One region of the Aliiglaciecola sp. genome, then DNA from elsewhere that is predicted to be linked to it. Evidence: predicted binding sites of a transcription regulator. Region 1 holds the regulator's gene; the other holds the start of a gene.
What was found. Region 1 encodes NrdR, which represses ribonucleotide reductase genes. Its sites were predicted from a motif close to AAACACNANATNTNGTGTTT; they were not measured.

Region 1 (16,536 bases):
GGAGCCCATGTAAGCTTTTCAGGCAAAACCTATAATGCTGTGCAATATGGTCTAAATGAAGACACTGGCGAAATTGATATGCAGCAAGTGGAAGCATTAGCACTAGAGCACAAACCTAAAATGATTATTGGTGGATTCTCAGCCTATTCAGGCATTGTTGATTGGCAGAAATTTCGTGAGATTGCCGACAAAGTAGGCGCTTACTTGTTAGTTGATATGGCCCATGTTGCAGGTCTAGTCGCTGCGGGAATTTACCCTAATCCATTACCTCATGCTCATGTTGTTACTACCACAACCCACAAAACCTTGGCAGGCCCTCGTGGTGGATTGATTTTATCAGCCTGTGGTGATGAGACTATTTATAAAAAGTTAAACAGTTCTGTGTTCCCTGGTAATCAAGGTGGTCCTTTGTGTCACGTGATTGCGGCAAAAGCGGTGGCGTTTAAAGAAGCCTTAGAGCCAGAATTTAAAGAATATCAAAAACAAGTTGTGGTAAATGCAAAAGCCATGGTGAGCGTGATGCAAGAACGTGGTTATAAAATCGTTTCTGATGGCACAGATAACCATTTATTCTTGCTTGACCTAATTGATAAAGATATCACTGGTAAAGACGCTGACGCTGCTTTGGGTAGTGCCAATATTACAGTGAACAAAAACTCAGTACCCAATGATCCTCGTTCACCCTTCGTAACCAGTGGTTTACGCATTGGCTCTCCAGCTATTACTCGCCGAGGTTTTGGCGAAGAGCAAGCTAAACAAGTGGCCAATTGGATATGTGATGTGCTGGATGATATCGAAAGTACTGACACTATTGATCGAGTGAAAGCTGAAGTTGTTGCATTGTGTGAGCAATTCCCAGTCTACGGCTAGCATTTATTCAAAATAAAAATTAGCCGCTTTTTAAAGCGGCTTTTTTGTCTCAAAAGCTTCGTTATTTGGCCGACAAGGTACTTGGTCATTCCATTTAAGTTGTTGATAATAAAATTCACATTTTAATGGAGGCGTTTATGTCATCAGTAGTATCAAGAGTCCCTGCGGCTGCAGCGGAAGTCGCTAAAGCTCATTTTGCGAGCTTACTTAGTTTAGAAACGGATTGTTGGGACACGCATTTTGCCATCAGCAATAACCGTCAAGATTTTGTGCTGCTAGATGTAAGAAGTTTATTGCTTTTTGACCAAGGGCATTTACCTAACGCAATAAACTTACCCCACAAGAATATTAAACCTGAGACAATTCAATCATATCCTAGTGACACCTTATTTGTGGTGTATTGTGCCGGTCCCCATTGTAATGGTGCTGACAAGGCAGCCCTAAAGCTTGCTGAATTGGGACGCCCAGTAAAAAAATTAATTGGTGGCATAACAGGATGGTTAGATGAAGGGTTTGAGCTGGTTAAAGATGAATCTATCTAACCAGCACAATGATCAATTATCGGGCTTCAATTCATAATGCACTGTAAATCCTTTGCCATTGTTACCTGATACCTCGGCCACGAGTTTGTTACCTTTGCGTAGATAAACTATTTGTTTTGGAAAGTCGTGGTTTGGATTTTCCAAGGTGACGCTATTTGACTCGCAGTTTTTAGCCCTAAAGGCCACAGGAAGACTATTGTGGCCTACTTTTGCTAAATAAAAGATTTCTCTTTGCATCTGCACTAAACGCATACTTTCGTGTTGCTGTAAATCTCCAGAAGCATCTCGACTACTACCTGAACCGGTGAATGTATCCTCGCTTATTTGCAACCACTTTTCTTGAGTATTACCATCAGGCATCGTTTGCCAGTCACCTACAATCCAATGCAGTTGAGATAGGTCAACACATTTTGAATCGGCAGCTGTTGCCGATGAACTCAGCATAATTATCACTATTGATAATAGATAAATTAACCTTTGCATATATCACCTTTTTGCTTTTTTATGCTAGTTTAGCGAGCATCTATAGATAGTGAAAAGAAAATAAGACTATGTTTTGTCCTTTCTGCTCTGAACAAGAAACTAAAGTTATCGATTCCAGATTGGTTGCCGAAGGTCATCAGGTGCGTCGCAGACGAGAGTGTACAACCTGTCACGAGCGATTTACGACTTTTGAAATTGCAGAATTAGTCATGCCTCGCGTGGTCAAACGGGATGGTTCGCGAGAACCTTTCAACGAAGATAAACTTCGAGCTGGTTTGCTACGAGCGTTAGAAAAGCGTCCAGTGAGCACTGAAAAAGTAGAGCATTGCATTAGTCAGCTGAAATCTTCTTTGCGTGCAACTGGAGAGCGGGAAATCAGTAGCGAGTTTTTAGGCGGCTTGATTATGGACGCTCTTAAAGAGCTAGATAAAGTGGCTTATGTGCGCTTTGCTTCGGTTTATCGTTCTTTCGAAGACATTCGAGAGTTTGGTGAAGAAATTGCCAAATTAGGTGAAAAACCCTGATTGAATTATCTGTTTAGGGAATTTGCAACCTAATGCCTTCCTACAATTTTTCGACTTTAGATCACCACTTTATGAGTATTGCCATAAAGCTGGCTCGAAAAGGTCAATATACCACCACGCCAAACCCTAATGTCGGCTGTGTTATCGCTAATCAAAATGGTGAAGTGATCGGCCAAGGTTGGCATCATAAAGCGGGGACTCCCCACGCTGAAGTACACGCCTTAAAGCAGGCTGGAAAGCAAGCCCAAGGCGCAACCGCCTACGTCACACTAGAACCCTGCAGTCACTTTGGTCGAACGCCACCCTGTGCCGATGCGCTTATCCAAGCGGGGGTGAAACGAGTGGTCGCAGCTATGGTGGATCCAAACCCCAACGTCGCGGGAAGGGGGTTAAAACGGTTAGCCGAACAGGGAGTTGATGTATCTCACGGTCTATTGAGTGAGCAAGCACATCAGCTCAATCGTGGTTTTATTAAGCGAATGACACTAAACCGCCCTTGGGTAACGGTTAAACTAGCCGCTAGTCTAGATGGTAAAACGGCGTTAGCAAATGGCAAAAGCCAATGGATTACTGGCCCACATGCAAGAGCGGATGTGCAAGACCATCGGGCTAAAAGCTGCGGAATATTGTCTGGATCTGGAACGGTTTTAGCTGACAACCCAAGTCTAAATGTAAGATTTAACGAATTAAATCATGCTAAAAGTTTGGTGTTAGAGTCTGAGCTTCGGCAACCCTTACGAATTATTGTAGATGGTAAAAATCAACTCACTGACAATCTCAAAATGTTCGACCTGGAAGGTCAAACCTTAATTATCAATCGTAAAGTGAACCCGTTAATTAGAGACAGCGTAGAACAAATTCAGATAGACAGTATTGGCAATAAACTTGATTTGGTGGCGATGCTACAGGTTCTATCTGACAAACAATTAAATGAAATTTGGGTTGAAGCTGGTGGCATGCTCGCTGGAGCATTAGTACAACAAAATCTAGTGGATGAATTGATTTTATATCAAGCGCCCAAACTATTAGGTGACAAAGGTCAGAATTTATTTGTGATGGATGAACTGACGCAAATGAATCAAGCTAAACTATTAAAATGGTCTGGGGTTCGAATGGTAGGTGATGATTTGAAGATGACAGCCCATTTTAACTCAGCCTCTGAATAGCAATTTAAACTTCTGCAAATATCGGATTATAAAAAATGTTTACTGGAATAATAGAAGATGTCGGTCACATCGCAAAATTACAACCTAAGGGCGATGATATTCGTTTGACCGTTGCCGTGCAGAAACTCGATATGTCTGATGTTGCATTAGGTGACAGTATCGCCACCAACGGCGTGTGTCTAACCGTTGTGGATTTTTCAGATAAACACTACAGCGTGGATGTCTCTCCTGAAACAATTAAACGTTCAGGCTTTGCTAATTACACCGTCGGCGACAAAGTAAATTTAGAAAAAGCCATGCAAGCGAGTTCACGTTTCGGTGGGCATATTGTTAGTGGCCACGTTGACGGAGTTGGCAAAATTGTTGCCATTAATCCTATCGATCGTTGGTTAGAAATTTGGATCCAAGCCCCCGATGAACTGGCCAAATATATTTCCGAAAAGGGCTCTATAACCATTGATGGTGTTAGCTTAACTGTTAATGATGTGGATGGTGCCAAATTTATGCTGACTTTGATCCCCCATACACTGCAAGAAACCATAATAGGTAATTACCAAGTTGGTAGCTTAGTGAATTTAGAAGTGGACTTGATAGCCCGGTATCTAGAGCGCTTGATTTTAGGAGATAAAGCCGCACATAGTCAAAAGCAACAGGGCATTGATCTTCAATTCTTAGCTGAGAATGGTTATTTGAAGTAACCCGAATTTAAACTGAATAATTTAAAATAATAGAGTACCCCACACAATGGCAATGCATAGCATCGAAGAAATAATCGAAGACATCAAACAAGGCAAGATGGTTATCCTGATGGATGATGAAGACCGGGAAAACGAAGGTGATTTGATTATGGCCGCAGAACATGCGACCCCTGAAGCAATTAATTTTATGGTCACCCATGCTCGAGGACTAGTTTGCTTGCCGATGACAGCACAGCGCTGTGAGCGATTAAAGTTGCCGTTGATGGTGGATAACAATAGCGCCCAATTTTCGACTAACTTCACCGTATCAATTGAAGCGGCAGAGGGCGTAACAACAGGGATTTCTGCAGCAGACAGGGCGCAAACTATCTTAGCCGCTGTGAGCAAAGATGCAAAAGCAGAAGATATAGTGCAGCCTGGCCATATCTTCCCGTTAATTGCCAAAGAAGGTGGGGTTTTAAATCGCGCGGGACATACCGAAGCCGGTGTTGACTTGGCAAGATTGGCCGGCTTAGAACCGGCTTCAGTGATTGTTGAAATCTTAAACGACGATGGCAGCATGGCACGTAGACCGGAGTTGGAAGTATTTGCCAAAAAGCATAATTTGAAAATGGGCACGATTGCCGATTTAATTGAATACAGAAACCTGAATGAAACCACCATTGAGCAAGTTGCTAGCTGCAAATTACCTACACGTTTTGGTGAATTCGACCTGCATACCTTTAAAGATGTGATTGACGATCAGGTCCATTTTGCTTTGTGCAAAGGCGAAATCGACGGAGATTCAGCGACCTTGGTTCGAGTTCACTTGCATAACACATTTAACGATTTGTTTGCTTCAGAAAGATCGGCCGAGCGCAGTGTTGGTTTACCTGAAGCAATGCAAAAAATCGCTGATGAAGGTGGCGTGTTGGTATTGCTAGGTAAGGAAGAAGATTTGATTGCCCAGGTTAAACAATTTGAGGCAGAAGATCTCGGTAGCCGAGCTACCCTGGCAAAAAATCAAGGAACATCGCGAACTGTTGGTGTGGGCAGTCAAATTCTAGCGAAATTGGGTGTGCGCAAGATGCGTTTAATCAGTAAACCGAAAAAATATCACGCCTTATCAGGGTTTGGTTTAGAAGTTGTGGATTACGTGTATTAATCCATTTGGGTTTCCATTGGGTTGTGCTATAATCCGCGCCGTTTTTCTTACAGGGCTTCACAAATATGAATATCATTGAAGGTAATGTTCGCGCAACAGGCAAAAAGTTTGCGTTGGTTGTATCTCGCTTTAACAGTTTTGTTGTTGAGAGCTTAGTCGACGGTGCATTAGACACGCTAGATCGCGTAGGTGAAGTCAGTGATCAAGATATTACCTTGGTTCGAGTTCCGGGTGCTTATGAGCTGCCTATAGTCGCTAAAAAATTGGCTGAACAAAAAAAATATGATGCCATCATTGCCTTAGGGGCAGTTATTCGTGGTGGAACTCCGCACTTTGATTTTGTAGCAGGTGAATGCAATAAAGGTCTAGCGCAGGTTTCATTGGAATATGGTATTCCAGTTTCTTTTGGGGTGATTACTACCGATAGCATTGAGCAAGCCATTGAACGTTCAGGTACCAAAGCAGGTAACAAGGGCGCTGATGCGGCCATGGGTGCATTGGAAATGGTTAATGTGATTGCACAAATAGAAGAGGCATAAACGTGAAGCCATCTGCACGTAGAAAAGCAAGGGAACTTGCAGTACAAGCTGTTTACTCTTGGCAAATGAGTAACAACCCTGTTGAACAAATCGAATTGGGAATTGCCACAAGTAACAATATGGAAAAAGTTGATATGGCTTATTTTCAAGAATTGTTGCGCAATGTTGTAAAAGACCATGAAAGTCTAGATAAGACCATGAAACCTTACCTAGGGCGTTTGCCTGAAGAGTTAGATGTGGTTGAAAAAGCGATTTTACGCATCGCTACCTACGAACTTACCGCGCGTATTGATGTCCCTTATAAAGTCGTTATTAACGAAGCTATTGAGTTGGCCAAATCTTTTGGTGCCGACGAAAGCCATAAATTTATTAATGGTGTGCTTGATAAAGCGATTAAAACCCTCAGAAAACACGAACTATCTTCAAAAGAGTAACGTGAAAGAATTTGACATTATTGATCGCTTTTTTAAACAAGAGCGAGAATCACGCAAAGATGTAATTCATGGCATTGGAGATGACTGTGCAGTCACTCGAGTGCCTGAAGGCTTAAACCTTGCAATTACAACCGACACCCTAATTAGTGGCGTACACTTTCCCGTTGATACACCGCCGGAAGCGATAGCACACAAAGCATTAGCGGTTAACCTAAGTGATTTAGCTGCCATGGGGGCCGAACCTGCTTGGTTCAGTTTGTCGTTATCATTACCTGAGATAGATGAAAGCTGGCTGGAAGCCTTTTCTCAATCCCTATTCGAAATTTCAAAGTACTATTCTATCCAGTTAATAGGGGGCGACACCGTTCAAGGTCCTTTAGCCATTACTATTACTGCTCAGGGCTTCGTACCTGAAGAGCACGCGTTAATGCGCAGTACGGCCAAGCCTGGCGACCTGGTTTATGTTACTGGCACTATAGGTGATGCAGGGGCAGGACTGGATATTAAATTAGGTAATTTATCGAGCTCTGAGCTGGCGGCTAACTATTTGTTAAACCGCTTGAATTATCCTGCTCCGAGATTACTAGCAGGCACCGCATTGCGGCGCACAGCGAGTTCTTGCATTGATATATCCGATGGCTTAGTACAAGACCTTCAGCACATTCTGAATGCTTCTGAATGTGGGGCTAAAATCCATGTTAATAACTTACCCCTATCAGTCGCCTTGAAAGAAACGGTGGATTTAGATCAAGCCATTCAATATGCCCTTAGCTCTGGTGATGATTATGAGCTGTTATTTACGGTAAATGAAGAGCAAAAAGGCAACTTAGAAACTGGTTTAGCTAACGCCAATATAAATGCCACTTGCATTGGTCAACTGACAGGCGTAAAACGAAAACTTGAATTGGTTTTTGATGATGAGCCTTATGAACAACAGGGTGCATGTTTTGAGCACTTCAGCGCTTGAACGCTGAACAGCGAAGCCGTGTTACGCTAAGTAACCCAGCACACTTTTTGGCGTTAGGAGCAGGCTCTGGTCTTGCCCCTAAAATGCCAGGTACCTTTGGCACCCTTGCTGCCGTGCCATTGGTTTGGTTGTTACTCGAATCCGTTTCTCTAAATATCTATATTTTATTATGTGTGTTAGCCAGCGTTGCCGGTATCTGGATTTGCGGTAAAACCGCCAATGATATGGGGGTGCATGATGATTCATCTATCGTTTGGGATGAAGTTGCAGGCATGATGATTACCATGATTGCAGTACCACTGAGCTGGCAAACTATGCTGGTGGGTTTCGTGTTATTTCGTTTCTTTGATATTCTCAAACCTTGGCCAATTAGTTACTTAGATAAGTATGTCCATGGTGGCTTTGGGATTATGGCTGACGATGTGCTGGCCGGTATTGCAGCGTTATCAAGTTTACATTTGTTACTGAGCTTCGGTGTGCTTTAAGCTACTGACTTAAGTGCATTGTTGAAATGACATTCAAAATTGTCATCATTTCTTATTTCTTAGTCTTAAAATCTCCAAACAAACCTTAATTTACCTCGGGCTGTGCTTATTAGGCACATTAACCAACTTAACATGCCGAATTAAAGATTCTCAATTAGTCTAGAAAGTCGGTTATTCTCGCAACAATTCCCGCACCGTCTAGTTGCAGTTCTTGATACATCTGTTGTTGCGTACCTTGCATAATGAACTCGTCTGGTAAACCTAGTTGCAACAGCTTACTGTTGTATTTTTGACTGAGTAGATATTCTGCCACAGCACTTCCTGCTCCACCCGTAATGGCTCCATCTTCAAGGGTGACAAACAACTCGAAGTCTTCGGCCAATGTGTCAATCACAGCCGTATCCAGGGGTTTAACAAAGCGCATATCGACCATAGTTGCACCGAGTTGTTCTGCTGCTTCTAAGGCAAAAGGTAATAAGGTGCCAAAATTAAGAATAGCGACTTTACTGCCGTGTCTGAGGGTACGAGATTTACCAATGGTAATTTCTTCCATGGTTTTTTCAATCTTAGCACCTACACCAGTACCGCGGGGATAACGTACCGCTGCTGGCTGGTTTAATTTATGGCCAGTGTAAAGCATTTGACGACATTCGTTTTCGTCAGAAGGGGCCATGATAATTAAGTTTGGAATACAGCGCATAAACGGGATATCAAATGCACCTTGATGAGTTGGGCCATCCGCTCCCACTAATCCCGCTCTATCTACTGCAAAAAGTACCGGCAGGTTTTGTAAGGCGACATCATGAATTAATTGATCATATGCTCGCTGTAAAAATGTTGAATAAATCGCTACCACTGGATTTAACCCTTCTTTGGCTAAACCTGCAGCAAAGGTCACTGAATGTTGCTCGGCAATCGCCACGTCAAAATACTGTTGCGGAAATTCTTGAGAGAACTTAACCATGCCAGAACCTTCACGCATGGCAGGTGTTATGGCCATCAATTTAGAGTCTAATGCGGCCATATCACATAACCAGTCACCAAAGACATTTGAGAAAGTTGGGCCACTTGGAGCCGACTTGGGTAAACCATTGTCTGCTGGATTAAATTTAGGCACAGCATGGAATTTGATCGGATCTTTTTCAGCCAACTCAAAGCCTTTGCCCTTTTTAGTCACTACGTGAAGAATTTGTGGGCCTTTAATCGAGCGCATATTGCGTAAGGTTTCAACCACACCTTTAACGTCATGGCCATCGATGGGGCCAATATAATTAAATCCAAGCTCTTCAAATATAGTGCCTGGTACCACCATACCTTTAATATGTTCTTCTGCTCGGCTGGCAAATTCTTTAATCGGTGGGACATTACTTAATAACTTTTTGCCACCATCGCGAATGGAATTAAAAAAGTTGCCAGTTAACAGTCGTGCTAAATGACTATTTAGGGCTCCAACGTTTTCTGATATCGACATTTCGTTATCGTTGAGAATCACCAACACGTCTTTATTTATATCGCCACCGTGATTTAGAGCTTCAAAGGCCATACCCGCGGTCATCGCGCCATCACCGATTACTGCTACTACTTTGCGATCTTTGCCTTCTTTTTCCGCTGCTACAGCCATACCCAAAGCGGCACTAATGGAGGTAGATGAGTGACCTACAGCAAAGGTGTCGTATTCGCTTTCTAGTGGCCAAGGAAACGGATGTAAACCATCTTTTTGACGTATGCTGGTCATTTTTTCTCGGCGACCAGTAAGGATCTTGTGTGGATAGGCTTGGTGGCCCACATCCCAAATCAAGCGATCAAAGGGAGTGTTATACACATAATGCAGGGCGACTGTTAGCTCAACAGTTCCTAAACCAGACGCGAAATGACCACTACTTTTACTTACGCATGACAAAAGGTATTGACGCAATTCATCTGCACACTGTCTTAATTGTTCTTGCGGTAATTTACGCAAATCTTCAGGCGTATTGGCCTTTGCCAAGATAGGGTAGTGAGCTAAATCTAGTGTCATGTTTTGCCTAGTATTAATTATGTTTGTGGCGAGCGAGTCTAAAAACGTCGATTAACAACAAAATCGGAAAATTCGCGCAATAACGTTGTATTGTATGGCAAAGCGTCTAATGCGTGAAGTGCTTGTTGATGAAGTTGTTGCAAATATGTTTTTGCACCCTCTAATCCTAACAAGGAAGGGTAAGTGGATTTATTTTGGGCTTGGTCCGAGCCTTGGGGTTTTCCGATTACATCTGAGTCACCGACAATATCTAAAATATCGTCTTGAACCTGAAACGCTAAGCCTAACGCTTGACTATATTGGTCGAGCATTTGAGTCACTTTTGGATCGAGATCGTCGGCTAGTATGGTGGCCATTGAAACAGATACTTTGAACAATGCACCGGTTTTCAAGTTGTGTAGTTGCTGCAATTCGGATTGAGAAATTGGCGTGTCAGTGGCCGCTAAATCAAGGGCTTGACCTGCGCACATGCCATGTATTCCTGATGCCTCAGCTAGCAATTTCACTAATTTTAATTGCTTACTCGGATCTTGAATGACTGAATCTGGCGAAGCTAGCATATCAAATGCTAATGTTTGCAATGCATCACCGGCCAAAATAGCCGTTGCCTCATCAAATGCAATATGACAAGTGGGTTTCCCACGTCTTAGTTCGTCGTCATCCATTGCCGGTAAATCATCATGGATCAATGAATAAGCGTGAATACACTCCACTGCAAAAGCAGGCACATCCAGTTTCTCTAAGGGAACGCCTAGCATTTCTCCTGTTGCATAGACTAAAAACGGACGAGTTCGTTTACCACCATTAAGCAAAGCGTATTGCATTGCTTGTGTCAATCGAGGTGCTGCAGACGTTTGCTCTACAAAATATTGATTGAGTAGGTTGTCAATGCGGTGGTGGTAACGCTTCTGGTTTTGAACTAAAGGGTTCACTCATCTATCCGTTGTTGATCTAGATCCTGAAGAATATCTTCTTGATCTTGTTGCATTAGTATTTGAACTCGTTGCTCTGCAGCTTTAAGCATTTTTTGACTATTTCGAGCCAACGAAATACCTCTTTCAAACTTAGCTAGTGCTTGCTCTAAGGGCACGTCTCCTTGTTCCATTTCTGCAACCAGTTGCTCGAGTTCTTGCATGGTATCTTCAAACGAATTTTCAGGCAGTTCGTTGTCTTTACTCATCTGGTACAGTGTCCTTAAATAGCGAATATTTTGAAAGTGGGGAACGATACCTGAGCCTCCATTTATGGTCAATGGATTTTACGCTAACTCAGTACTTTGAAAGCGATGGAAGGGAATAAATTTAGTGTTTCATTTATGCCAAACTGGGATTGTATATGCTATGTTTTCCTATAACTTGGAGATAACTCCTTTAGAATTGGCTTGTACAGTCGATAAAATGGAATAATTCAGTGACTTATCCGGTCAAATGCCTAAAAATAGCAAGGTAATCGGGTCTTTTTTCGATTAGCTTATCGAATCCTAGGGAGGACAATGTGGATTTAGCGACCCTTATAGGTATGCTTGGTGCAATCGGTTTCGTCGTCATGGCTATGGTTATGGGCGGCGACATTAGTATGTTTATGAATGTCCCATCTATCCTAATCGTATTTGGGGGCACCTTGTTTGTGGTGTTATCACAGTACACGCTAGGGCAGTTTTTCGGCGCGGGTAAAATCGGCGGGAAAGCATTCATGTTTAAAATTGAATCGCCTGATGATCTGATTGAAAAAATTGTAGAAATGGCAGATGCAGCAAGAAAAGGCGGTTTTTTAGCCCTTGAAGAAGCTGAAATAGAAAATGCATTCATGCAAAAGGGTGTCGACATGTTAGTGGATGGCCACGATGTAGATGTGGTTAGAGATACCCTTGCTAAAGATATTGCAATGACAACAGAACGCCATGAGTTCGGTGCAACTATTTATAAAGGCATGGGAGATGTCGCTCCGGCTATGGGGATGATTGGAACCCTGATCGGTTTGGTCGCCATGTTATCGAATATGGATGATCCAAAAGCAATCGGCCCGGCAATGGCAGTGGCACTACTAACTACTCTGTATGGTGCCTTTTTTGCCAATGTAATCTGTTTACCCATGTCAGTTAAATTGAATAACCGTGCCAATGAAGAAAAACTGAATCAAAGTCTGGTTTTAGATGGCATTATCGGTATTGCCGATGGGCAGAACCCTAGGGTTATCGAAGGGATATTGAAAAGTTATCTTGCTGCGAATAAACGCGGTACGGCAACAGAGGAAGAATAGTCAATGGCAGAGCAAGAATGCCCCAAATGTCCCCCCGAGGGACTTCCTGCATGGATGGGAACTTTTGCGGATTTAATGTCTCTGCTGATGTGCTTCTTTGTGCTTTTGTTAGCGTTTTCCGAAATGGATGTGTTGAAATTTAAACAAATCGCCGGCTCTATGAAGTTCGCTTTTGGGGTTCAAAATAAAATCGAAGTAAAAGATATTCCTAAAGGTACTAGTGTTATTGCCATGGAATTTCGACCTGGTAGGCCAGATCCCACACCGATTGAAAATATCCAACAACAGACTGTTGATATGACGCAAGAAATGCTGGAATTCCAAGCAGGGGACGAAGACTCTGCCGGAGGACGTCAAAAACAACGGGGTGAACAACGAGGTGGTGCGGCACAACAAACTGCCACTGATCAATCTTCTTCCTCTGCGCAACAACAATCCAGCCAAGAGCAAACCAATGAACTGATGAAAAAAGTTGCTCAACAGTTGCAAAAACAAATACTCGACGGTTCTATTGAAATGGAGTCGTTAGGTCAACAAATTATTATTCGGATCCGAGAAAATGGTTCATTTTCAGCAGGTTCTGCATTTTTGCAACCCCAATTCAGACCTATCTTGAAAACTATCGGTGAGTTATTAGCAGATGTGCCTGGCGAAATTGAAATTTCTGGCCACAGTGATAGTCAGCAGATATCCAATGAGTTGTATCGCTCTAATTGGGACTTGTCGGCGCAAAGAGCAGTGGCGGTGGCTGAAGAAATTAGGAGAGCTGATGGTTTCGACGAACAGCGCATGGTAGTAGTGGGTAAAGCCGATACATCGCCCTTATCTACTAATGAAAACTCTGGCGATAGAAGCCGAAATCGTCGAGTAGAAATTGCCATTAACCAAGGTAAACCCATGTATTCAAAACCTATCTCAGTGGTTGAACCCTAAAGGCAAATGGCGTAATCGAATTTTTTACTGACATTTTCTGACGGGCTGGGTTTTATCGAAGAAGATGGATATTTCCCCTACGCTGATGCCCAACTTACTCATGTAGGAACGATTCATCATCCGGTTTTCATCCATCATAAACATCCAATCGTCGACTTTAATATCGTATTCAGAGTCATCAATAGGTACTCTGAGAGTATAATTCCAATTGAAACTCATGCCAGTTGCTCCACCACTTGCTTGGCCAATTACGTCTCCAGCAGAGCCTGTTACAGAGCCATCCTGCTGGATATTGAGTTGCCATACTCGAACTTGGGTTTCACCATCAGCATAATAAAAGGTTTCGTGCAGTTTGCCGTTATCACCTTGCCAAGTACCAATAATATCGACGCAAAATCGACGCACGGTTTTTTGACTGAAATCTTGGACAATTCCCCAAGCAGTAACGTTGCCGGAAAAGTATTCCTTTAGATTAAACTCTGGGGTGGTGTTTTGATAATCATCTATTGAGGTTGAACAGCCGGTTAAACCTATGATTGCAGCGCATAGAGTACTGTAACGAATAATATTCATGCCTAACCTCCAATGAGTTGCTTACGAAGCTTCGGGTAACTGCAGTTTTCATCCAACCAGATGGCTAAAAAACTTGGTCCAAAGTTTTCATCTTCTATCACCCCTATGGGCGCATCATTAAAAAAGAACTCGCTGTGACCGTTAGGTTTAACCCTTAAGGTTAGTACGTCGTGTTTTTTGATGTTTGGCCAAATGGAGTCAAGTGTTTGCAACCAGCTTTGTACATTTTCAGAGGCATAACCTAACTTTTGCCATTCTTGTTCGGTGCGCTCCAGTAAGTCGTCGCTGTTAATTGCTCTTAGGTATTTTATCTGTAGTGCTAATGGCCGTTCGTCTTCATTATATTTGCCATTTTTGCTGTACAAGGTGGAGAAATAAATATCGAAAAAGAACACTTCTAACTTGGCTGAGCCAACTTTTGTTAGCTCCGCAATTGGACTCGCCATGACTAAACTCGCTGGGTTAATGCTCAACACTAAAATGAAATAAAATCCGAAAGATTTAAACATCGTTTATCTGACCACTTGTCCGATAAACGATGGTTTACTGAGTACTAGTTGCACAGTAGAGATGGTGCGCTCTAAAAAGCCACCTTCGCAATAACTGAAGTAGTAGCGCCACATACGCACAAACCTGTCATCGTAACCTTCTTTGGCCAGCACATCGCGTTTAGCTAAAAAACGTTGGTGCCAATGATTGAGGGTTTGTGCATAGTCGAGACCGATGTCATGTGAGTCGCGGATCATTAAATCACTATGCAATTTTGAGTGGCGATTCAACTCAAACTGAGACGGCAAAAATCCACCTGGGAATATGTGTTTTTGAATAAAATCCACATCTTTACTGTAACTTTCGTAGCGGCGATCGTCGATAGTGATGGATTGTAAAAGCATCAAACCATCTTCTTTTAATAACGAAGAGCACTTTTCAAAAAAGTTAGGTAAGTACTCTTTTCCCACGGCTTCAATCATCTCTATGGAAACTAGTTTGTCGAACTTACCGGTTAACTCACGGTAGTCTCGTTTAAGTAAGGTGACACGATTTGATAAGTTTTCTTGAGACACCCATTGTTGAGCATAGGCAAATTGTTCATCAGAAATAGTGGTTGTAGTGACTTTGCAGCCATAATGTTTAGCAGCAAATATGGCCAATCCTCCCCAACCGGTACCTATCTCTAAAAGGTGATCGTGCTCGGTTAATTGCAATTTGTCACAGATGGTTTTTAGTTTTATTTGTTGTGCTTGCTCTAAGCTAGTATCAGTTGTGGGATAAATAGCCGCAGAATACATCATGCTGTTATCTAAAAATTCCGTATACAACTTATTGCCTAAATCATAGTGAGCTGAGATGTTCTTTTTCGCTTGATGCTTAGAGTTTTTGTTTTTTAAGTGGCTTAGTTGGCGAAGGGGAGTGGCTATCCACTTCATTTTTGCTTCCCAAGCATCTAGCATTGGTAGGTTTCTGGCAAAAATGCGAATTACGTCGGTCAAATTTGGGGTTTCCCACAAATTTTCTGTAAATGTTTCTCCAGAGGCAACACTACCGCCAAACAGTAATTTGCGATAAGCCGTAAGGTCGAGAAAATTAATTTCGGCGTGAAGGTCTGATTTGGCATCACCAAACCTGTCAACTAACACACCACGCTCTTTAATCGTCATCATTCCTTGGGGTATTTGACTGAAAATTTTAAGCAATATATTTCTGCAAATACGGTCCGTTGCGGATAAAGTTTCCGTTCCTGTCAGGGTGTTTTCACTATTTAACATTTGCTTTTTTTTCCTTATTGCCAGGATGACCATAAAACGGCACACCTTTAACAAACAATTTCAATGCCTGCCAATAAATTCCTACTACGGTTTTTATTGTCATACTCGGTATGCTTAGTAATACGCGTAAAAGATGTTTTGAGTTCAATGGTTCACGTTCTAGATTTAAATAAGCTTCAAAATGCTTCTGCTTTTTAAAGCAGCTAAGTGACAGTTTGAGCCTTTTGTCAGGCTGCTTTACATTCCATTTATACTGCATATCGAGGGGATTAAATGGCGAAACATGAAATGCTTTATCACAATCTTGTTGAACGGCTAAATCAACGAGGTAATGGTGCCTTTCATTCCATGGTGTATTGCTTACCTCAGCAAGCAAATGACTAAAAGTACCATCGGCTTGCTGTAAATAATAAAAATTCACCGGGCTAAAATACAAACCAAACATGCGCAATTGCCCCAGCAAAAAGACTTTTCCTGTGAGGGGTTTTTGTGCTAATTCTGACATCCTTTGCACTACTGATGATTTGAGGTCGTGTTGCGGGTTACCTAAATAGTCGGAACGCTTAAATCTAACCACAGAAAAACGATTTTTAGAGAAACCTTTTACGCTTTCACACAACTCATCAATCTCGTCTAAATCGAGCCAAAACATAAAAATTTTGTAGCTAAATGCATGCTTTTTAGGGATATGTCGAGCATGAAAAACCTGGCCTGTATAAAGCGCACTGTCCATTAAAGTTCAACTCCAAATCGACTACAAACATCCAAAGCGCTGCGCACGCCATCTTCATGAAAACCGTTGTACCAATAAGCACCGCAGAAATGCATTCCGTCCAAACCACAAATCTCGTTTCGGCGGGACTGAGCTTTGGCGCTTTGTAAACTGAATTGCGGATGGTGATATTCGAATTTTTTCAGAATCTTATTTGGGGCAATATGCTCACTATTATTTAAAGTTACACAAAAAGTATGGTGTGAACTTAAACGCTGCAAAATATTCATGTTATAGGTTAACGATGTGGGTTCTTGTTGCTCGTTTGAATTTCCCTTGAGCAAATAATTCCAACTAGCCCAGGCTAACTTGCGTTTGGGTAACACAGAGGTGTCTGTATGTAACACAACTTCATTGGCGCTGT
Region 2 (16,536 bases), on a different contig from region 1:
TTAAATGAATAAAATAAGGCATCACTTTCCAAATCTTTTAATGAAAAGTTTATAGCAATTTTATACTGGTAATTGTTCTCACGGTTTAATTCGCTGATGGTTTTCATTACTTTGAAAACCACATACTTAGTGATTTCAGTAATTAAATCAGATTCCTCTGCTAGGGGAATAAACTTGTTGGGCATAACCAAACCAAGTTTAGGATGATTCCAACGAGTTAACGCCTCTAAATGAGACACCTTCATGGTTTTCAAATCAATAATAGGTTGGTAATAAACTTCGAACTCATCTTTATTTAACCCTTCACGGATCAAGCTTTCCATAGAGGCTTTTTCAAAAGCAAATGAAGAAAGTTCTTGCGAGATATAACGATACATATTTTTGCCATTTTCTTTGGCGTCGTACATGGCTATATCTGCTTGTCGTATCAAGTCATCTGCTGTATGGCCATCATCTGGATAGATGCTGATGCCAATACTTGCTCCGATATTAATTTTATGCTCTTTGACAACGATTTCTCGTTTAACGGCTTGAATTAAGTTGGTGGCAATCTTTGATGCATTTAAGGCTGATTCTAAGTCTTGAACAATAACAATAAATTCATCGCCACCCACTCTAGCAACGGTATCAACAGAACGTAGTATATCGGTAAATCGTTTCGCGACCTCGATTAAAACCGCATCGCCAATGTTATGTCCTAATCCATCATTCACAATTTTAAATCGGTCTAAATCGATAAATAGGATCGCAAGTTGATTTTTAGTTCGTCGAGATTCCTGTAAAGCGTGCTCTAAACGGTCAGCTAATAGGGTTCGGTTGGGTAAACCGGTTAAAGAATCGTGGTTAGCTAGGTATTGAATTTTGTTCTGAGATTGTTTGATCAACGAAATATCGGTTATTACGCCAATGTACTGAATGATATTGCCTTTATCATCTTTAACTGCACTTATATTCAAAAAGACTGGAAAAATATCACCACTTTTTGATTTATTTAAGACCTCACCAGACCAAAAACCACTTTGTTTATATGAGCGTTCCATTTCGCTGAAAAACTCTGCGCTGTGTTTTTCAGACTTTAGGATGCTGATTTTTTCACCTTTTATTTCATCTAAAGAGTAACCTGTTAGGTTTTCAAATGCAGGGTTTACATTAATAACTCGCGTTTCTTTGTCGGTTATTACAATGCTCTCTTGGGTAGAGTTAAATACCATTCTGGCTTGCACATTCTCTAAAGAAGCACGTTTTTTATCATTAATATCTTCTACAACTGAAATAAAATATAAAGGAACACCGTTGTCTCTTACGATGGCAACGGAAAGGTTCGCCCAAAAAATCTTGCCATTCTTTTTGTAATAACGCTTTTCTAGTTTATACGAGTCTCGCTCGCCGTTTATAAGTTGTTGAGCAAGATCTAAGTCCTCTTTCAGATCGTCTTTGAAGGTTATGTCTTGGAAAGATAGTTTTAACAATTCTTCGTGGCTATAACCCAACATAGAGGCTAATACATTGTTTGCCGAAACCCATGAACCATCTAAGGCGACGTGGCCAATTCCGATATTGGCATTTTCAAAGGTTGCTTTATATTTCTTTTGGCTCAGAGACAACTCTGCAAGGGCATGTTTTTCTTTTGAAATATCAGACGCAAAAGACCAAACTTGAGTATTACCGGATTCGTCTCGACTCAGATAATCTTCAATTTCAAGAATTTTATTGCCATTGCTTGCTGAGTTTAATTCGATAATGTAAGGACCAAAGGTGCCTTTTTCTATGAGTTCCTTTTGTCGACTTAAAAAATAGCCGGTATCGTCTATGGGGTATATATTTAAAAGGCTTTTAGCTAATAACTGCTCTTTACTTAGCCCCGTAAATTTTTGCATGGCGTGATTGGTCTTTAGGATCATGCCTTGTAAATTGGTAATTATGACGCCGTCATGTATGTTTTCTAAAACGGATTCATAGCGGCGATTAAGGGATACAAATTTCTCTTTAATTAAAGAGTTTTCATTGAACATCTCTTTGAGTTCAGCATAGGCCGTTTGAAGCTCTTCATTGGTTGATTGAAGTTCTTCGTTACTGGTTTCCATTTCTTCATTGGTCGCTTGTAACTCTTCATTGGCGCTTTGCAATTCTTCGTTTGTCGACTGTAACTCTTCATTCGAGGTTTCAAGTTCTTCAACCAGCGTTTGCATGTGCTCTTTAATGCGTTGTAACTCGAATTCTAACTCGTGGGTAGAGGATACGCTTTTCTCATCAATCTCGGTGTTGATCATAGGGAGATCATTTACGGAGACACTTTGGAAATAAAAGATATACATTTGATTGCGGCCGTTTAATACGGGCACTATATGCACTTTTATAAGACGCGACTTTCCATCTTTTTGAGGTAGAGGGATATAACTACTGGCACTAATTTTAGATACTTTTTTGGCATCGCTGACTAATTTTCTTAAGTCAATTGCTAGCCGAGAATCGATAATCTTATATAGATTATACGAAACATACCCTTCTGGTACTGAAACAAAATCAAGATTACCTTTTTTATATATCACATCAAGTTGTTCGTTCGTGACAATGATATTTGGCATTAAAAGCTTTGCAGCTTCAGTAACAATCGTCTCTTGGAGTGGAGTTCCTTCTGGAATTTTAGATTGTTCTTGTTGTGACATTTTGACGTATTTGGGCGGACTAACGTTTATTGACTGATGATTTTTTTTAGAACTGGCTACTGTTTTGAATATTTTATTGTGCTTATCGACAGGCGCAAATAAGTGCTCAAAATAAGTGGCGTTTTCCGATTTTCCTAAGAAAAGTAAAGCATTAGTTTTGAGCGCATAATGGAAAGCAGGCATGATCCATTTTTGCGCATCAATATTGAAATAAATAAGTAGGTTTCGGCAAACTATTAGATCTAGATCTTTGAAAGGGGGATCTGAGAGCAAGTTATGGTACGAAAACACAATGGATTGTCTTAAGCTTTTCTTAACCTCAAACTCATTATTGGTTATGTGAAAGTAGTCTTTAATATGTGCATCCGAGACTTCAGTCATGGAGGCTTGACTGTAAACACCTTGACGGGCAATTTTTAATGCATCTTCGTCAATATCAGTGGCAAAGATTTTTAAATCAAGAGAGTTTTGTCGGTCATTCAACAGTTCATTTACGATAATTGCAACGGAGTATGCTTCTTCGCCAGTGGATGAGCCGGGCATCCAAATTCTAAGCTCTTTGGCATCGGGTATTTCGTCTAAATATTTATCTAGTAGATTTTCGAGTGAGTCGTAAGCGTCTCTGTTCCTGAAGAAACTAGTAACTCCAATTAGAATATCTTTGTAAAGCAACTCAACTTCGTTTTCATCTTTTTTTATTAGCTCTACATATTCACTTAAATTTGTGACCTTCAAAGCCACCATTCTACGCTCAATACGGCGGCCAATTGTGGCTTTTTTATAGACAGAAAAGTCCACATGTTTATATTTATAAAGCAAAGCAAAAATAACCGAAATATGATCGTTCGCGGGTGTAACTTGGTGTTTCTTTAATACTTTGTTTCTGGGAAAGTTAGCTAAAGCAACTAATTCTTCACCAATTTTTTCTGCTTCTATTAGTATGTCGACCACGGAGCCATTGATTGCGGCCATTGGCATACCGTCGTATTTCGCTGTGCTTGGCTCTTGTACAATAGTAATACCACCTTCGGAGTTGATGGCTCGCATTCCTTGGCATCCATCTGAACCTGTTCCGGATAAAATGATACCTACAGACTTTTCTCGTTTGTGTTTTGCAATTGATATAAACAACTGGTTAACAGAGGGTTTTGGCAGAAATGAGTGCTTTTCTGGTGCAGAAAGAATAATTTGATTACTATCATTAATTTCTACATTTTTACTGGGCGGAGTGATGTACAGAGTGTCGCTTTCTAAAAACTCATTATGCTCGGCTTCTTTAACTATCAGGCTACATTCTCGGGAAAGCAACTCAACTAACATCGTATTGTGCTTAGGACTTAGGTGCTGAGCAATGATGTAAGCTGTATTGTTGTTAAGTGGAAGACCTTTAATTAACGTGGTTAAGGCTTCTAATCCGCCGGCACTTGAACCAATTCCTACCACCATAATACTGTTGGTAAAAAGCCCATACTCTTCTTCAATTTCATTATTTAATGCAAAGCTTTCGCCCGTATTTTTGGCGCTGTCATTAACTTCGTCTTTGTCACCTAATAGAACACCATCGATTACACGCTTTAATTTTTTGGTGTCAGCGGGTTTGCTTATAAAACCGTTAATTTGCTCTTTAATCGTATCTAAAATGAAATCTTCTTCAATATGTGCGCTGAACACAATGATGGGAATACTTTCTTCTGTTTTGCGAATTTTCTGAATGAGTTCCGGCCCGTTCATATGGGGCATCTGAATTTCTGTTATGATAACATCTGGTCTGTGCGTGAGATATTTTGAAAGACCTTCTCGTCCATTTGAAGCTTCAAGAACGGTAGTGAATATTCCTCTTAGGAATTCTGCGTAAAGCGCACGGGTGTCATCATTATTCTCTACATAGAGAATAGTTTCTTTATACTTCATGTATTATCAACTCGTTTATTTACTCTTATCTGAGTAAAATGAAAAATCCAAGTGTTGTATCCTTAAAGAGCTAAGTTAAGGGAATTTAGTTCACCTTACAACTAAATTAGAACGTGCGTTGTGTTAATAGGGTTTGTGGAGATAGTTTATTCAAATAAGTATTATTAAACTTGAGCCACGAAAATACTAAGCGAGCCTCAAGTATATATTCTGGTCAATATAATAATCGTTGTATTACTAATTGGAAGAAAAATTAGCTGAAATTGTGTTAATTTTTACTCTAACTGAGGACAAATGCACTTTACCTGGTGCTCATGAAAACAAACTAACGAATAATATAACTATATACGCAGAGCGCGTTTTTGCACAATTCTTCAAACCATAAAACAAGGCAATCAAAGAATGAAATCCTTTTTTAGTGTTTTACTAGTAGTGATTTATTTTGCTGTGACTTTACCAATTTGTGCTCATGAATCGGTTAAATTTAATAAAGAGCTAGATGGTTTCAGCTATCCTTTTTCAGTTGGTACGTTTAATTTCAACTCGCAAAATCAAAGTTTGAAAATGCGTTATATGGATATAGGTGATAGAGCTTCAGATAAAGTAATTGTGTTATTACATGGTAAAAACTTTGCTGGATACTACTGGGAGAGAGTTGCACAGGATCTAGTTAAGCAAGGTTATCGAGTTATTATTCCTGATCAAATTGGATTTGGGAAATCATCCAAACCACGAGCTTATCAGTATAGCTTTGCTCAACTAGCTTTAAATACTTATTCATTATTGGGCAGCTTAAATATTAAAAAGTTTGATATTGTTGGTCATTCGATGGGAGGCATGTTGGCAGTGACATTTGCTGCAAATTATAGCCAGACAGTTGAGAAACTTATTCTTATTAATCCTATTGGGTTGGAAAATTACAGCGAATACGTTGAATTTAAAGATACTAATTTTTTCTATCAAAACCAGCTTAAAACAACCCTGGAAGGGGCTATCAATTACCAAAAGAATAATTACTACGATGGTAAGTGGTCTGCGGAATACGAGAAGCTTCTTATTCCTTTAAAAGGAATGTTAGCTGGCAATGATTGGGAAATTGTTGCTTGGAATAACGCATTAACCTACGGTCCGATTTTTTCTGAAAATATGGTGGCTAAGTTCTCGGAAATTAAAAATAAAACCTTTTTAATTATTGGCACTCGCGATAAGACGGGACCAGGTCGAGGTTGGTTAAAACCTGGGGTAACTCGAACCTTAGGTGATTACACTAAATTAGGCAAAACAGCGCAGAGATTAATAAAAGGTTCGGTTTTATATGAGTTGGAAGGGCTAGGGCATATGCCACACTATGAAGATTATCCAGCCTTTATAGAAGCTTTTAACCAGGCACTTAATCAATAAAACGTCTTTAGCTAAGCAACAATTGAAGTGGAAGTAAGGCGACGCTCTTTTGATTGTTAATTATTGTCATTAAAAAAACAGTCACGAATATTTTAAATTAGACTAGGCTTTGAAGATTATTAAAATTTAGTCATATAGTTAAACCGTTTCGACTAAGCAATGATTTGGGCCGTTTAACTAATTAATAATTGCGCTAATAATTTAAAACTCTGTTAACAAGTATTTATTATTACCAATTGGTTACCATTATTTTTAATTTGGTAATGACATGTGGTTTTACTTAACCTACAATGGTATGATAATTTGGTAATGACATAGCATTTGTGATTTTTTAAATTTGCTGATTGGTGTTAACGGCGATGTATCAAAGTTGGCTTTAATAAGTCTAGATATTTTTGCAAAAGGCAAGCCTGTATTTTACGAGATTTTTATTTCGTAATCGTTAGGTGAGCAAACATCTTTTTGATTAAATTCTATTTTTGATCACCAATTACGTCATTAAAGAATAGCAACTTTGTGCGCTGTTCATCAGGTTTTAAAATTTAACAGGTGTATATTCTTTATACTCAACTTTACATATCAAAACTCCAGGAGTTAGAAATGACAAAACCAGTAATCGGTTTCATCGGCCTCGGTCTGATGGGCGGCAATATGGTAGAAAACTTGCAGAAAAAAGGCTACGAGCCAATCGTAATGGATTTAAACAAAGACGCTGTTGACGCAGTTGTTGCTCGTGGTGGTAAAGCCGCATCATCTGCTGCTGAATTAGCAGCTGCTAGTGATATCATTATGCTTGCTCTTACTACTTCTGATATTGTTGAGAAAGTTGTTTACGGTGATAACGGTATCCTTGCTGGCATCAAAGAAGGTGCTGTTTTAATTGATTTTGGTACTTCAATTCCAGCATCTACTCGTAAGATCGGCGCTGATCTAGCCAAAAAAGGCGCAGGCATGATTGACGCACCTCTAGGTCGTACGCCAGCTCACGCTAAAGACGGTTTGCTCAATATTATGGCTTCTGGAGATAAAGAGACGTTTGACAAAGTTAAGCCAGTGCTTGACCAACAAGGCGAAAACATCTTTTATCTTGGCGCATTAGGTGCAGGTCATACTACTAAACTAATTAACAACTTCATGGGTATGACAACAGTTTGTACTATGTCACAAGCTTTCGCTGTAGCTGACCGTGCTGGTGTTGATCGTCAACAGTTGTTCGATATTATGTCAACTGGCCCATCTAATTCACCGTTTATGCAATTCTGTAAGAACTATGCAGTTGATGGTGTAAGTGACTTAGGTTTCTCTATTGCTAATGCAAATAAAGACTTGGGTTATTTCCTTAAGATGGTTGAAGATCTTGGTACTCGCGCCGAGATTGCAGAAGGGACTTCACATAACCTTCAAGCAGCTTTCGACGAAGGTATGGGTCACGGTAACGTTCCTGAAATTTTCGATTATTTTCTTAAATTAGAAAAGTAAAACAGCATCATTTGCTAGCTACTTTAAGCAGTGGTTAGTTTGCTGAAAACAAAATAATATGGCTATCTAATGTTTAAGAACATTTGTAGCCTTCAATCCGATAATATCGATTTGAATTAAATATAAGCTGTTGTTCAATGCCTTGTATTTTTCATTAAGATTTATCGGATTTTTTGTGCCTATAATAACCCAATAAAGTTCATCAAAATCTAAATCAAAAACGGATAAAAAGATTCGTTTATTGTACTAATTGGGTGTTAACCGTAGACTAAGTTCTAATGCTCTAAGTTAGACTAGGCGCTAAGTTAGAACAGAGTCGAACTGAATCAATACTAGTTAACTAAAAAGCATGGCTTAATGATGTGTGTATATTGGCTAAGGAGTCGCGACTATTTCTGTTAATTCAATTCGTCGTTTGATTACACTAAAGTTTGTCATTATTAGCTTAACATTCATTGGCGGGATTATATTCGCCTTTTACTGGAATGAAGCACGTAAAGAAGTGGTATTTTTATGTGGCAATTTTAGTGAAGGAGTAACGAAAGAAAGTGTTTTAAGGCAGCTCAATACACTGCATTTAGCTAATTTTTCTGTCACAGAAAGTGATTCAAATTCCTTGATTGTAATGGATAGCAAGCTCACTTTTGGGGCTTATCGTTGTGTCATTGAAATAAATGGGCAGGGACGAGTAAGTCATTCCTATCTAGAGTAGAGGCTTAAGACAAGCGCACTAACTATATAATTAACTTTAATTTTTAAAATCATCATAAGGAGCGAGTTTGCTCTCAGATCTAAATTTTTCACTACAAATTACCACGCCTATATTTTTTATTATTGGTCTTGGGTTTTTGTTTAAACGAATTGGTTGGCTAAATGATGATTTTGCAAGAATGGGATCCGCTTTAGTCTTTAAAGTGACTTTACCCTGTTTGCTTTTTACTAAACTATCCACTACTGATTTTACCCATGGTCTGCCTACTGCATTGGTGATCTATGCGTTTTTTGCAACCTTATTCATATTTCTTTTGTTGGACGTTTTTGCAACCAAATTGATTGATGACAAAGCTGACAAAGGCGTATTTGTACAAGGCGCTTTCAGAAGTAATATGGGTATTATTAGCCTTGCCTTCGTGGTGAGTGCCTATGGAGAAAAGGCCTTAGGTATTGCTTCCATTTACTTAGCCGTATTAACCATATTGTTTAATGTTTTATCTGTAGTGACCTTGTCTCGGCATTTGCAACAAAGGGGCAGCAATCGACTAGGGGGAATGTTAATAGCGATTATCAAGAACCCTTTGATTATCTCTATTGTAGCGGGTGTTGTGGTGTCATTGTTAAATATACCTATACCTAAAATAGCATTACACACTGGTGAGTATTTTGCGGGTATGACCTTACCCTTAGCCCTGTTATGTGCAGGGGCTTCAATTCGGATTAAAGAGTTTCACTCTTCCAGCGTGCTGTATTGGTCTTCCGCGATGAAATTGATTTTAGTACCCGTTGCAATTACTTTAGGTGGAGTGTTACTAGGCTTTAGAGGCGAGCAGTTAGGTGTTTTATATCTAATGTGTGCATCACCTACTGCGGCCGCCAGTTATCCCATGGTGCAGGCTATGCATGGCAATCATTTCTTGGCCGCGGCTATTATCGCTGTCACCAGTGTTTTGTCCTTAGTGACCACAACATTAGGGATCTTTTTACTCAAAGTATTTGGCATGATTTAGGTATAAAACCATGGTTCGCACTAATAAATATTTTCCAATTAACCTGAGTTGTTTTAGGCAACTTATTCTGTGCTTGAGTGTAGCTTTTAGCGTTAGTATCTATGCTGAAGACATGCCAAGCTTTGAACAGTTTAAGGTTTCTGATATTTCCCTAACGACCCTAAAAGAAGTGGATTTTGATAGCCATACTGATGGTGTTTATGTTGAACAAAGTTGGCATGGCATGATGGCATCTGTTATTGGACAGCCAGCCAATTTTGCCGGCAAGTTTACTATTTTTGGCACAGGATGCGGTACTGGATGTCAACATAACCTTGTGGTTAACGTGGAGACCGGCAAGATTATTGACACTGTTACTTCAGGGCTGGGGCTTTGTCATCAAGCTGATAGTTCATTATTAATTGTTAATCCCAGGCTTAATGACTTTGGTGATGAAACTCCAGATTGGGCATTCACCTATTATTATCAATTTGATGGCAATGAATTTAGACTTTTGCACAAGGTACGTTCAGGGTATGCGGGCAAATGTGTATTCGGTCAGTAACGTGTTGCTAGACTAATTTAATTTCGATATCGCCAAGGGCGATACAGCAGCAAGGCAGGAATTCATCATCATCTATGTAGGCTAGGGGGTCAGTCGTGTAATCTACCTCACCACATATAAGCTTACTTCTACATGCTCCGCAGAAACCCTCGCGGCAATGATAATGCACTTCTACATTTTGTTGCTCTAAGCTCTCTAGAATAGTGTCTGAAGTATTGGTAGTAATAGGTTTGTGATCACCTTGGATGGTGATCACAAATTGTTTCTTTTGACTCATTAAAGATCGAAGTCGTCAAAGTCACCCGCATTTACTTCTGAGTCAATTTGACCCACTAAATAAGAACTTATTTCAGATTCTTGCGGTGCAACCTGAACGTTGTCTGAGTTTAAGTAGTTGTTCATCCAAGGGAGAGGATTGCTGGTGATATCAAAAGGTTGGCCCATACCAATGGCAGACATACGGTGGTTGGCAATGTACTCAACATATTGACAGAGTATTTCTTCATTTAAGCCAATCATTGAGCCTTGTGCAAACAAATAACCGGCCCATTGTTTTTCTTGCTCAACTGCTTGCATAAAGATGGCTTTTGCTTCGTCTTTTAACTCTTCAGCAATCTCTGCCATCTCGGGATCATCTTTGCCTTTTTGCCAAAGGTTGATAATGTGTTGAGTGGAGGTTAAATGAAGGTTTTCATCACGAGCAATCAAGCGAATTATCTTAGAATTTCCTTCCATTAATTCACGCTCTGCAAACGCAAAGGTACAAGCAAAAGAAACGTAAAAACGAATCGCTTCCAATGCATTCACTGAGTTCATGCAAAGATACAGCTTTTTCTTTAATTCTCGCATGTTCACGGTATGTGCAATACCGTCGACTGTATGAACGCCTTCACCTTGGGTTTGCCAAAGTTGTGTATAAAAGATCAAGTCGTCGTAGTATTTTGAAATATCACCTGCACGCTGTTTGATTTGTTCGTTCACCACAATGTCGTCAAAAATTGCACTGGGATCAGTGAATAAATTGCGCAGAATGTGAGTATATGAGCGAGAATGTATAGTTTCAAAAAATGACCAAGTTTCAGTCCAAGTCTCTAATTCAGGTAATGAAATTATCGGCAAAAAAGCGATATTAGGGCTTCTTCCTTGCACTGAATCTAGCAATGTTTGATATTTCAAATTAGAAATAAAAATATGCTTTTCAGAGTCACTTAAAGATTGAAAATCAACGCGATCTTTACTGACGTCAACTTCTTCTGGACGCCAGAAAAAACTAATTTGTTTTTCAATTAGCTTTTCAAAAATACTGTGTTTTTGTTGATCATAGCGAGCAACATTCACTGGATTGCCGAAAAACATAGGTTCCAATAGAGGATTCGTTGGTTTTTGATTAAAAGTGGTATATTTCATTTACCGTCAGTACTCTGTGAGGTTTAACACTAGGCGGCGCATAATGCGCCACCAAACTTGGTTTTTGTCTATATCTTACATGCACCACCGGCACAATCGTCATCTTCTTCAATGACAACTTCTTGCGCCAATGGGGTAGCGGTTTCTTTCTTTAACTCAAGTTGAGATGTATCCGAAGCGCCATCTCGAGTGTTGTGATAATACAAAGTTTTGATACCTAGTTTATAGGTGGTCAGCAAGTCTTTTAACAACAACTTCATAGGCACTTTTCCACCTTCATATTTACCAGGATCGTAACTGGTGTTGGCAGAAATTGTTTGATCGATAAATTTTTGCATGATGGCGCATAATTGCAAGTAACCATCGTTAGAGTTGATATCCCATAACAATTCGTATTGCTCTTTCAATCGCTCGTATTCAGGTACTACTTGTTTCAAAACACCATCTTTAGATGATTTAACGCTTATGTGTCCACGCGGTGGTTCAATTCCGTTTGTGGCATTGGATATCTGCGATGATGTTTCAGAAGGCATCAAGGCTGATAAGGTACTGTTACGCAGTCCGTGTTCAACAATCTCTTTACGCAAGGTTTCCCAGTCGTAATGAAGGGGTTCATTACATACTTTGTCCAAATCCTTTTTATAGGTATCAATGGGCAATATACCTTGAGAATAAGTGGTTTCATTAAACTTAGGACAAGCACCTTTCTCTTTTGCCAAGTTATTTGACGCTTTGAGAAGATAATATTGCATGGCTTCAAAAGTTCTATGAATTAGCGCGTTTCCACTGCCATCCGAATACTTCTTACCGTTTTTAGCTAAATAGTAAGCGAAGTTAATAACGCCTATTCCTAGCGTTCTTCTGTCGATTGAAGCGCGATATGCTGCTGGAACAGGGTAATCTTGATAATCTAACAAGCTGTCCAATGCGCGAACTGCTAAGTCAGCCATTTCTTCAAATTCGTCAAGGCTTTCAATTGCACCTAAGTTGAACGCTGACAATGTACAAAGGGCGATTTCGCCGTTTTCATCGTTAATGTGCTGCAAAGGCTTGGTAGGTAACGCGATTTCTAGACATAAATTACTTTGTCTAACTGGCGCTACTTTAGGGTCGAATGGACTGTGAGTATTACAGTGATCTACATTTTGTAGATAAATACGACCAGTACTTGCGCGTTCTTGCATAAATAAGCTAAATAGCTCAACTGCTTTAATTTTCTTCTTACGAATAGAGTCGTCTTGTTCGTACTTAACATACAATGCTTCAAATTCATCTTGATCAGCAAAGAAGGCATCATAAAGTCCAGGTACGTCTGAAGGACTGAATAGGGTAATGTGCTGATCCTTGATCATTCGTGTGTACATGAGTTTATTAAACTGCACACCATAGTCGAGGTGACGAACTCGGTTTTCTTCAACACCACGGTTATTTTTGAGTACTAATAAAGACTCAACTTCTAAATGCCAGGCTGGATAAAACAAGGTTGCAGCACCACCACGAACGCCACCTTGTGAACAACTTTTCACTGCAGTTTGGAAGTATTTGTAAAACGGGATACAACCTGTGTGATAGGCTTCACCACCTCGAATTTCACTACCTAGGGCACGAATACGGCCCGCATTCACACCGATACCAGCTCGTTGGCTTACGTATTTAACGATGGCACTTGCGGTAGCGTTAATCGAATCTAAACTGTCCCCAGCTTCAATTAATACACAAGAACTAAATTGACGGGTAGGGGTTCTAACGCCAGACATAATGGGTGTCGGCAACGAAATTTTGAATAGCGAAGCTGCATCATAAAAACGTTTTACATAATCTAAACGCGTGTCTTTGGGATAATTTGCAAACAAACAAGCGGCAACCAAAATATACAAAAATTGAGCGCTTTCGTAGATTTCACCGGTTACACGGTTTTGAACTAAATATTTGCCTTCCAATTGTTTCACTGCGGCATAACTAAAATTCATGTCACGCCAATGATCCATATATTGATCTAGTTCATTAAGTTCTTGTTCTGAATAGTCTTCTAAAATGTGTTCGTCGTATTTTCCTTTGGCAACCATGTTTTTAACATGAGTAACTAACGCCGGCGGTTCGAATTGACCGTAGGCTTTTTTACGCAAGTGGAAAACGGCTAGACGAGCAGCTAAATATTGATAGTCTGGAGTGTCTGTTGAAATTAAATCAGCAGCTGATTTGATTAATGTCTCGTGAATATCTTCGGTTTTAATACCATCATAAAACTGAATATGAGCTTTGATTTCAACTTGAGAAACAGAGACGTTTTTTAATCCCTTCGCAGCCCAAGTTATGACTTTGTGAATTTTGTCCAAGTTTAAGACTTCACGTTCACCATCGCGTTTCGTGACATTTAGAGAGTTATTCATGTATTTGATAGCCGTATAAATAATTAGCGCCGAATGTTCTGAGAAATAAATTTAACGAACACATTATATTTTTTATTAACTTTTTAAATTAATGATGTAGTTTTCTGTCCACACTTATGCGAGTAAATTAATCGCTTTCAACAGCGTTTACTTGTTATTGTTTTTTGAGTAGTTAGAAAAAGTGTGACCAGCACAAGATAGAGGTGTTTGCTTCCGTTTGCAACCCAATATCTGGTGGTTTTATCACCAATAAAACTGAACCAAATGGTAGGTTAGTGTTGACTAACTTAGAAGGGGTATTGTTGAACGAGTTAAGCTGATTGCAAGCTTATTTTTTATTAAATTTTAAAGTTAAATTATTTTTGTAGGTTGAAATCAATTTTTATAATATCACGATATATAGTGTTAAAAATGTTCACAATCACTATATCTGGTATTCTTTATGCTTCCTATCCTCTATTTATGACAAAGCTTTGAAGTATAAATTTGATGAATTGTTGTATCACTTAATATGGCACAACTGAGCAAAATCATTGATGGAATAGTCTGCCTTCCAATGGCTAACTTCTTCAGCATCTTTGATGTAACCATAAAGGGCGGCAACACTTACCATGTTTGCGTTTTGCGCCGCTTCGATATCTCGCTTTGCATCTCCTACATACAAGGTATTTTCAGGTGGCAGCGCAAGTATTCTTGCCGCTTCTAATAATGGCATCGGGTGAGGTTTACGTTTAATGTAAGTATCGCCACTAATAATTACCCCACAGTTTTCCATAATGGGAAAGTGGGTAAGTAACTGAGTCGTTAAAAAGCCGGGTTTGTTAGTCACAATGCCCCATGGAATCGAATGTTGATTTAGATGGCTTAAGGTATCTTCCACTCCGTCAAAGCAGGTTGTATCGACACAGACATTTTGTTCATAGTGATCAAGTAGCATTTGTCTGCAACTGAGTAATTTTTGTTCCGATAAATTGTCATAGTCATCTGCGAACCCCAATTTTAATAACCCTAAAGCGCCATCTGAAGCAACACATCGATATTCATCGTATTGACATAGTGGTCGCTTATAATGGGCTAGTACGTGATTTAAGGCATTCCCTAAATCCGCAGCTGTATCCAATAAAGTGCCGTCCAAATCAAACAACACACCGGCAAACTTGTTATTAAATAATGGGGGAGTTGAGCTCATATTTATCCTTCACTTTTCTGGCAATGAACTATGTAGTTAACATCCACATTTTGTTCAGACAAATAATACTGTTTAGATAACGGATTCAAATGTAACCCTGTCATATGCTGGGGAATCAAATCTGTATTGTCTACCCATGATAACAATTCAGCAGGTTGTATAAACTTTTCATATTCATGGGTACCTTTGGGCACCAAATTTAAAATCTTCTCTGCCCCAACTATGGCCATTAAGTAAGATTTCAAATTTCTATTGAGTGTTGAGAAAAATACATGACCACCAGGTTTTACCAATGCCGCGCAAGCTTGCACTATAGAGGCAGGATCTGGAACGTGTTCTAACATTTCTAAGCAGGTGACAATATCAAATTGATTAGCGTGCTGAGCGGCCATTTGTTCTGCGGTAATTTGTTGATAGTTAACTTTAACACCAGATTCCAAACCATGAAGACGTGCTACCTCCAGTGATTCTGAAGCCATATCAATACCTGTGACATGACCACCTTGTTTGGCTAAGTATTCAGATAAGATACCGCCACCACATCCAACATCAATGATGTTTTTATCAAACACACCCTCGGTGCGCTGCTGAATATAGTCTCCTCGAAGGGGGTTAATTTCGTGTAAGGGTTTAAATTCACCTTCCAAATCCCACCACCTAGACGCTAAAGCTGCAAATTTGTTTATTTCTGCTGCGTCTACGTTTTGATTGGTCATTGTTTGCTCCTTATTTTCGCTATTTACTATTATAAGCAGTCATTAATTTAGATAACCAGACCTTTATACCCGAAGATATGCTAAAAAATTGTTTGATTGCACACTATATAAGCGAATCACGGCTATTTATTTTGTTTTCTCAGTGGTAGAATCCACAGTCGATTTAGAACCCACTATAACTATAAGTGAAGTCGAACTTTTAAAACTGACTTGACCAGTTTAATCAGTAGATTCAGAAAATAATTTAGGGACAAGGCTGTATATGACAGACAATGCCAACGAAATTCTCCCCATTAATATAGAGGAAGAACTTAAAAATTCTTACCTCGATTATGCAATGAGTGTCATTGTTGGACGCGCACTACCTGATGTTCGTGACGGATTAAAACCCGTTCACCGTCGTGTATTGTTCGCCATGAATGAGTTGAAAAACGATTATAACAAACCATACAAAAAATCTGCTCGTGTTGTAGGTGACGTAATTGGTAAATATCACCCCCACGGTGATACCGCAGTGTACGACACTATCGTTCGTATGGCGCAGCCATTTTCTTTGCGATATATGCTTGTTGACGGCCAAGGTAACTTTGGTTCTGTTGATGGTGACTCCGCAGCGGCAATGCGTTATACCGAAGTTCGCATGGCTAAAATTGCCCATGAACTTCTAGCTGATCTAGAAAAAGAAACGGTTGATTTTGTGCCTAACTATGACGGCACAGAACATATTCCAGATGTATTACCTACGCGTGTTCCTAACTTGTTAGTGAATGGTTCATCAGGTATTGCCGTAGGTATGGCAACCAATATTCCCCCACATAATTTAACCGAAGTTGTAAACGGCTGTATCGCGTTAATCGATAATCCCGATATGACTATCGAAGAAATTATGCAGCATATTCCAGGTCCTGATTTCCCAACAGCTGCATTAATTAGTGGACGCAAGGGTATTGATGATGCTTACCGCACTGGGCGTGGTAAAATCTACATGCGTGCTCGTGCTGAAATCGAAACTGAAGATAGTGGTAAAGAAACCATTATTGTTCACGAGATCCCTTACCAAGTTAACAAAGCAAGACTGATTGAAAAGATTGCTGAACTGGTAAAAGAAA

Region 2: nrdA (class 1a ribonucleoside-diphosphate reductase subunit alpha) is a predicted target of NrdR. The motif match lies at 13,743-13,762, and genes of this name have one in related genera.

The regions. Positions count from the first base shown of each region.
Region 1 is NZ_JBDWYG010000041.1:40,875-57,410, forward strand. Features, by position in the region: gene glyA (serine hydroxymethyltransferase) at 1-870, shown strand, start outside; gene ABJV04_RS13395 (rhodanese-like domain-containing protein) at 1,008-1,412, shown strand; gene ABJV04_RS13400 (DUF6265 family protein) at 1,425-1,895, opposite strand; gene nrdR (transcriptional regulator NrdR) at 1,964-2,419, shown strand; gene ribD (bifunctional diaminohydroxyphosphoribosylaminopyrimidine deaminase/5-amino-6-(5-phosphoribosylamino)uracil reductase RibD) at 2,452-3,585, shown strand; gene ABJV04_RS13415 (riboflavin synthase) at 3,621-4,283, shown strand; gene ribBA (bifunctional 3,4-dihydroxy-2-butanone-4-phosphate synthase/GTP cyclohydrolase II) at 4,330-5,427, shown strand; gene ribE (6,7-dimethyl-8-ribityllumazine synthase) at 5,493-5,966, shown strand; gene nusB (transcription antitermination factor NusB) at 5,969-6,400, shown strand; gene thiL (thiamine-phosphate kinase) at 6,402-7,367, shown strand; gene ABJV04_RS13440 (phosphatidylglycerophosphatase A) at 7,364-7,852, shown strand; gene dxs (1-deoxy-D-xylulose-5-phosphate synthase) at 8,007-9,869, opposite strand; gene ispA ((2E,6E)-farnesyl diphosphate synthase) at 9,908-10,801, opposite strand; gene ABJV04_RS13455 (exodeoxyribonuclease VII small subunit) at 10,798-11,049, opposite strand; gene pomA (flagellar motor protein PomA) at 11,364-12,128, shown strand; gene ABJV04_RS13465 (flagellar motor protein MotB) at 12,132-13,061, shown strand; gene ABJV04_RS13470 (DUF3833 domain-containing protein) at 13,086-13,634, opposite strand; gene ABJV04_RS13475 (chalcone isomerase family protein) at 13,637-14,143, opposite strand; gene ABJV04_RS13480 (cyclopropane-fatty-acyl-phospholipid synthase family protein) at 14,147-15,400, opposite strand; gene ABJV04_RS13485 (DUF1365 domain-containing protein) at 15,390-16,133, opposite strand; gene ABJV04_RS13490 (FAD-dependent oxidoreductase) at 16,133-16,536, opposite strand, start outside.
Region 2 is NZ_JBDWYG010000031.1:25,561-42,096, forward strand. Features, by position in the region: gene ABJV04_RS06765 (EAL domain-containing protein) at 1-4,577, opposite strand, end outside; gene ABJV04_RS06770 (alpha/beta hydrolase) at 4,980-5,978, shown strand; gene ABJV04_RS06775 (NAD(P)-dependent oxidoreductase) at 6,555-7,457, shown strand; gene ABJV04_RS06780 (AEC family transporter) at 8,237-9,181, shown strand; gene ABJV04_RS06785 (hypothetical protein) at 9,192-9,725, shown strand; gene yfaE (class I ribonucleotide reductase maintenance protein YfaE) at 9,733-10,002, opposite strand; gene nrdB (class Ia ribonucleoside-diphosphate reductase subunit beta) at 10,002-11,132, opposite strand; gene nrdA (class 1a ribonucleoside-diphosphate reductase subunit alpha) at 11,201-13,522, opposite strand; gene ABJV04_RS06805 (HAD-IA family hydrolase) at 14,025-14,711, opposite strand; gene ubiG (bifunctional 2-polyprenyl-6-hydroxyphenol methylase/3-demethylubiquinol 3-O-methyltransferase UbiG) at 14,714-15,427, opposite strand; gene gyrA (DNA topoisomerase (ATP-hydrolyzing) subunit A) at 15,690-16,536, shown strand, end outside.